Regions from separate parts of the Romboutsia lituseburensis genome, predicted to be linked through region 2. Evidence: a T-box and tRNA genes for the amino acid it is inferred to sense, from the RefSeq annotation. Region 2 holds a T-box; the other holds one or more tRNA genes.
The links. The T-box of region 2 lies ahead of asnS (asparagine--tRNA ligase). A T-box ahead of a tRNA ligase gene usually reads a tRNA of that ligase, here a tRNA-Asn.

Region 1 (3,394 bases), 3.5 Mb from region 2:
TAGTTAATAGAGTGGTTATTCCTTTATTACCATATTTCATAGCTACAACTTTCGCATCTCTTGCTTATGAAGGTTCTATAACTAATCACTTACCTGTATTTATAAAAGTTATAGTTATAGTTTTAATTGGTCATTTTATATGGCTTGCATTGCTTTATGCAGTAGGCGGCGCTATATCTGGTAAAAACCCTATGGAAGTTTTAAAACATTATGGACCAGCTTACTTAACTGCTGTTGGAAGTATGTCCTCAGCTGCCACTCTTCCTGTAGCTTTAGAATGTGCTAAAAAATCTAAAGTACTAAGAAAAGATATTTTAAACTTCTCAGTTCCACTATGCTCTAATATACATCTTTGTGGATCTGTTTTAACAGAAGTATTCTTTGTTATGGTAGTTTCTCAAATATTATACGGTAAACTTCCAAGTGTATCATCTATGGTAGTATTTATAATTTTATTAGGTGTATTTGCTATAGGTGCACCTGGTGTCCCTGGAGGTACAGTAATGGCATCTCTAGGACTTATAACTAGTGTTTTAGCATTTAATGAAACAGGTACTGCTCTTATTTTAACTATATTTGCATTACAAGATAGTTTCGGTACAGCTTGTAACGTTACTGGCGATGGAGCATTAACACTTATGCTTACTGGTATAGCCGATAAGAAAAATATACAAAGTGAAGAAGAATCTGTGGAATTTTAATAAAAAAGCCTTTGGTGTTTATACCAAAGGCTTTTTATTTTATAATTTTTATTATATAAAAATAAAAACTCTTAGACATAATCTAAAAGTTTAATTGGTGAGCGCACAGGGATTCGAACCCCGGACACACGCCTTAGAAGGGCGTTGCTCTATCCAGCTGAGCTATGCACCCATATTTTTATGGAGCTAGTGATAGGAATCGAACCTACAACCTGCTGATTACAAGTCAGCTGCTCTACCGTTGAGCCACACTAGCATCTTGGCGGGAATAACAGGATTCGAACCTGTGACCCATTGATTAACAGTCAATTGCTCTACCAACTGAGCCATATTCCCACAATTGGCGGAGAGGGTGGGATTCGAACCCACGGTGCCGTTAAGCATCACTGGTTTTCAAGACCAGCTCCTTAAACCACTCGGACACCTCTCCGTACTTGGTGATCCATCCGCGACTCGAACGCGGGACACCCTGATTAAAAGTCAGGTGCTCTACCGACTGAGCTAATGGATCATAATATTAAATTGGTGAGCGCACAGGGATTCGAACCCCGGACACACGCCTTAGAAGGGCGTTGCTCTATCCAGCTGAGCTATGCACCCACATTTTTATGGAGCTAGTGATAGGAATCGAACCTACAACCTGCTGATTACAAGTCAGCTGCTCTACCGTTGAGCCACGCTAGCATTTTGGCGGGAATAACAGGACTCGAACCTGTGACCCATTGATTAACAGTCAATTGCTCTACCAACTGAGCCATATTCCCACAATTGGCGGAGAGGGTGGGATTCGAACCCACGGTGCCGTTAAGCATCACTGGTTTTCAAGACCAGCTCCTTAAACCACTCGGACACCTCTCCGTGCTTGGTGATCCATCCGCGACTCGAACGCGGGACACCCTGATTAAAAGTCAGGTGCTCTACCGACTGAGCTAATGGATCATAAATATTAAATTGGTGAGCGCACAGGGATTCGAACCCCGGACACACGCCTTAGAAGGGCGTTGCTCTATCCAGCTGAGCTATGCACCCACATTTTTATGGAGCTAGTGATAGGAATCGAACCTACAACCTGCTGATTACAAGTCAGCTGCTCTACCGTTGAGCCACGCTAGCATTTTGGCGGGAATAACAGGACTCGAACCTGTGACCCATTGATTAACAGTCAATTGCTCTACCAACTGAGCCATATTCCCACAATTGGCGGAGAGGGTGGGATTCGAACCCACGGTGCCGTTAAGCATCACTGGTTTTCAAGACCAGCTCCTTAAACCACTCGGACACCTCTCCGTACTTGGTGATCCATCCGCGACTCGAACGCGGGACACCCTGATTAAAAGTCAGGTGCTCTACCGACTGAGCTAATGGATCATTGTTTATTGTTTTGTTAAGTTCTCACTTGCAAAGACTATTATAGTTATATTTTTTAAATTCGTCAATACATTTTTTCATATTTTTTATATTTTTTTCATTTTTTTTCCTTAAATACCTTTATTTTTAATAATTTCAGCTTTTTAATTTTTTACAATTTTTTTATTTATATTCACTAATATTTAAAATTTATTTTAGCTTTATGTTTATTTTTAATCTTGCTTACCAAACTTATAACTAAAAGTTCCATCACACTTATTATAACTATAGTTCCTCCTGGAGCTAAATCAAAATAGAAAGAAATTATTACGCCTGATATTATGGCAACTTCTCCAAATAAAATCGAATAAAACATTGCGTTTTTAAAGCTTCTAGCTATTTGTATACTCGTTGCAACAGGTATAGCTATTAACGATGAAACTAATAATACACCAACTATTCTTAATGTTATTGTTATACTTGCAGCTACTAAAACCATAAAAATAGTATTTATAAATTTAACAGGTATTTTAGAGAATTTAGCATTATCTTCATCAAAAGTTATAAATAAAAGTTCTTTAAAAAATAATGCTATAAAGAATACTATAACCAAAGCGGTTAAAGTTATTATAACTATATCTTCTTTATTTACTGTAGCTATACTTCCATACATAAATGAAAACAAATCAAAGTTTACATTTGACATACTTATTAATATTCCTGATATACCTACACCTAAAGCCATGATTATGGCAATGGATAAATCTGCATATTCCTTTAAATTCGTTCTTAATCGGTCTATTAAAATAGCGGCTAGACTTGATGCAATTAATGACCCTAAAATAGGATTTACACCAAATAATGTAGCACCACAGATTCCAGATAAAGCTATATGAGATAAACTATCTCCTATTAAAGATAACCTCTTAAACACTATAAACATTCCCATAAGAGGGCATATAAACCCTACTATAGCAGATGCAAATAATGCTCTTAACATAAAATCATATTGAAAAATTTCCAAACTACTTCCTCCCAAATTCTAATTACTAAAAAAATCTAACATCATATTTTTACTTATATCACTTTTTGCATTTTGTATAAACTTTATATTGTGATTTTTAATTAATACAAGATTCTTTACTTCTTCTTTAACAATAAATAAATCATGTGAAACTATAACTATTGTAAGATTCAACTTTTCATTTAATTCCTTTAATAGCTTATAAAATTCTCGCTGCCCATTTATATCAATACCTACTGTTGGTTCATCTAAAAATAACATTTTAGGTGATTTCATTAGTTCTCTAGCTATAAATACTTTTTGCTGTTGCCCTCCTGATAAA
Region 2 (3,394 bases):
CGACTAAGTAATCTACACTATTATCTAAGCAAGTTATATAATTATAAAAACTATCTCTAAATATATTTTTAAAAGAATCATCATCTTTAGTAGATGGAGCTATAAATGATAAAACAATTAGAAAGATTAGAAGATATTTCATAAAATTCACCTCCTAACTATGAGTATTGATTAAATATTAAAAAATAATCAAAAGGCAGTAATTTTTAATATTATATTTGGTAAAGTTTAAGGATTAAACGAATACTATAAATTAAATTTAATAAAATAAAAAAAATAATTTAATTTTAACTTTTTTGTTTAAAAAGTTAATTGTGGTGTATATATATTAATGTAAAAGACAACTTAGTTAAACAAAAATTTAGGAGGTATTTAGTTATGATAAAAGTATGTTCAATGTGTTCTGGAATGAGTATAGATGATTTAAAAAATGCACTATTAGGAAAAGAAGTAGAAGATATGTGTATAGGTGAATGCGGCAGTGAATTTGTAGGATATGTAGAAGATGACTTAGTAACAGCATCTTCACAAGAAGACTTCATAAAACAAGTTAATTAGTTAGAAAGGTAGCAAAATAAATATTTATTTTGCTACTTTTTTTATGTAAAATATTATTTATTAAAGTAAAAATAAATTTTTACTTTAATTTTTCTAAAATTTATTTTTAATATCTTAAAGTAATAAAAAGGGGGAAATAAAATGAATTCACTTAGAGAATATATTAAAAATGAATTTCCTATATTAAAACTTAAAGGTGAAGAGGGAAAACACATATTAACTATAGAATTATGTTATAAATATTTTACTGATGATAAAAGATATATAGGATATTGTTATAATAAGGCTCTTGAAATATTTGAAGATATTTATGAAAAAGACGATGATATTATACTTATAATGAATGTGTATGAAGAAAAAGATAATATAAATAAAGAGTCTGTAAGAATTAGAAACTATGTAAAAAATAAAAAACTTATAAAAAATTTAAATTGCATAACAATACAAGATAATGAAGAATATAATTTAGAAGATGATGAAAGGATTCTCCATTATTACTTACATTGTAAAGTAAATGATATAGATTATAAAAATCTAATATTACATTTATGTGGTCATGAAGTGGGTCTTAATGTAAAAAGTATGGGACACTATTTTATAATAAATAAAAATAAAAAAATATGTTATATCATGCTCGATGATAGATGTTTAGATTTAGCTTTTGAAAATGATATACAAAAAAAGAAATATAAAAGAAAATATAACAAAATATATAAATAAATATATTTAGTATAATATCATTTTTAGTTTATTATATAATTATACAAAATTGTATTATCAATGTTTTATTTAAAAAAAACAAGTAAAGGGTTAAAAAAATAAAAAATATGTATGGAAAATATAGCATAAAATAAGATAAAACTAAAAAAATAAAGCATTGACTTAAAAAATATAAGTTGGTATAATCTTCTTAAATAATTGAAATACTATTAATGCAAAGACTATGAAGAGAAGAGTAAATATAAAAGGTAGTTTTAGCGAATTGAGGATGGTGCAAGCTCAGTACGAAATTTATATTGAAGAACATCTCGGAGTCTCTAACCGAAATCAAATGAGAGTAGGCTTAGACGGGAGGTCCCGTTACAGACTGTAAGCAATGCTTAACTAAGAGGTCAAATATTTGGCAACTAGGGTGGTACCGCGAGAGAATAACAAGTCTTTCGTCCCTTTTTTATAGGGATGAGGGGCTTTTTTATTATATAAAGCTACATCCTTATACATCAAAACTAATATTTAAGAACTAAAAATCACATTCATAAAAAAATGTATATAAAATAGTTCGAAAAATTACTTAAATTAATGAGGAGGAATTAAAATGCAACAAGAATTTTTAACTGTAAAAGAATTATACAGAAGCAAAGAAGAGTACGTAGGAAAAACTGTAAAAGTAGCTGGATGGATAAGAACATCTAGAACATCTAAAAACTTCGGATTCATAGAATTAAATGACGGTAGTTTCTTTAAAAATATGCAAATAGTAATAGCTGAAGATAAATTAGAAAATTTCAAAGAAATAGGTAAATTACCAATAAGTTCATCAATATTAGTAGAAGGTGAATTAGTTTCAACAGAAGGTGCTAAGCAACCAGTTGAAATACATGCAACTAATGTAGTAGTAGAAGGTGAATCTGATAGTTCATACCCACTACAAAAGAAAAGACATACATTAGAATACTTAAGAACAATAGCTCACTTAAGACCAAGAAGTAACACTTTCTCTGCGGTATTCAGAGTAAGAAGTTTAGCAGCGTATGCTATACACAAGTTCTTCCAAGATAGAAACTTTGTATATGCACATTCTCCAATCATAACAGGAAGTGACTGTGAAGGTGCTGGAGAAATGTTTAGAATAACTACTATGGATTTACAAGACATCCCAACAACTGAAGAAGGAAAAATAGATTACTCTAAAGATTTCTTTGGAAAAGAAGCAAACTTAACAGTAAGTGGTCAATTAAATGCTGAAATAATGGCACTTGCATTTAGAAATGTTTATACATTTGGGCCAACTTTCAGAGCGGAAAACTCATTCACACAAAGACATGCATCAGAATTCTGGATGATAGAGCCTGAAATATGTTTTGCTGACTTAGAAGATAACATGGAATTAGCTGAAGACATGATAAAATACGTAATAAGCTACGTAATGGAAAATGCTCCAGAAGAAATGGAATTCTTCAATAGCTTCATAGATAAAGGATTATTAGAAAGATTAAACAATGTAGTAAATTCTGAATTTACAAGACTTTCTTATACAAAAGCTGTAGAAATGCTACAAGAATCAGGTCATGAGTTTGAATATCCAGTTAATTGGGGAGATGATCTTCAAACAGAGCATGAAAGATACTTAACAGAAGAGATATTCAAGGCTCCAGTATTCGTTACTGACTACCCAAAAGATATAAAAGCATTCTACATGAGAATGAATGAAGATGGAAAAACTGTTAGAGCTATGGACTTATTAGTTCCAGGAGTTGGAGAAATAGTTGGAGGATCTCAAAGAGAAGAAAGAGAAGATAAATTACTTGAAAGAATAGAAGAAATGGGATTAAACAAAGAAGATTACTGGTGGTACTTAGAACTTAGAAAGTTCGGAACAGCTACTCACTCAGGATTCGGATTAGGATTTGAAAGAATCATAATGTATATGACTGGTATGTCAAATATCAGAGACGTAATACCATTCCCAAGAACTCCAAAGAATGCAGAATTCTAATAAAGAATTTTAAATATAGACCACACCCTTTAAAGGGTGTGTTTTTTTACGTTTAAGGATTTAGAATATGTTAATAATTACTGTAGCTGAGTGATGTCATACATTGTGTCTAGCGTAAAA

Region 1: it has a tRNA-Asn gene. The T-box ahead of asnS (asparagine--tRNA ligase) is inferred to sense a tRNA for this amino acid. The anticodon was not compared.

Annotation. Positions count from the first base shown of each region.
Region 1 is NZ_JANQBQ010000001.1:168,487-171,880, reverse strand. Features, by position in the region: gene NWE74_RS00875 (dicarboxylate/amino acid:cation symporter) at 1-701, shown strand, start outside; tRNA gene NWE74_RS00870 (tRNA-Arg) at 797-873, opposite strand; tRNA gene NWE74_RS00865 (tRNA-Thr) at 883-957, opposite strand; tRNA gene NWE74_RS00860 (tRNA-Asn) at 962-1,037, opposite strand; tRNA gene NWE74_RS00855 (tRNA-Ser) at 1,043-1,131, opposite strand; tRNA gene NWE74_RS00850 (tRNA-Lys) at 1,137-1,212, opposite strand; tRNA gene NWE74_RS00845 (tRNA-Arg) at 1,225-1,301, opposite strand; tRNA gene NWE74_RS00840 (tRNA-Thr) at 1,311-1,385, opposite strand; tRNA gene NWE74_RS00835 (tRNA-Asn) at 1,390-1,465, opposite strand; tRNA gene NWE74_RS00830 (tRNA-Ser) at 1,471-1,559, opposite strand; tRNA gene NWE74_RS00825 (tRNA-Lys) at 1,565-1,640, opposite strand; tRNA gene NWE74_RS00820 (tRNA-Arg) at 1,654-1,730, opposite strand; tRNA gene NWE74_RS00815 (tRNA-Thr) at 1,740-1,814, opposite strand; tRNA gene NWE74_RS00810 (tRNA-Asn) at 1,819-1,894, opposite strand; tRNA gene NWE74_RS00805 (tRNA-Ser) at 1,900-1,988, opposite strand; tRNA gene NWE74_RS00800 (tRNA-Lys) at 1,994-2,069, opposite strand; gene NWE74_RS00795 (metal ABC transporter permease) at 2,245-3,072, opposite strand; gene NWE74_RS00790 (metal ABC transporter ATP-binding protein) at 3,091-3,394, opposite strand, start outside.
Region 2 is NZ_JANQBQ010000001.1:3,620,792-3,624,185, forward strand. Features, by position in the region: gene NWE74_RS17445 (hypothetical protein) at 1-142, opposite strand, end outside; gene NWE74_RS17450 (hypothetical protein) at 379-558, shown strand; gene NWE74_RS17455 (DUF3885 domain-containing protein) at 700-1,278, shown strand; T-box leader at 1,493-1,729, shown strand; gene asnS (asparagine--tRNA ligase) at 1,874-3,274, shown strand.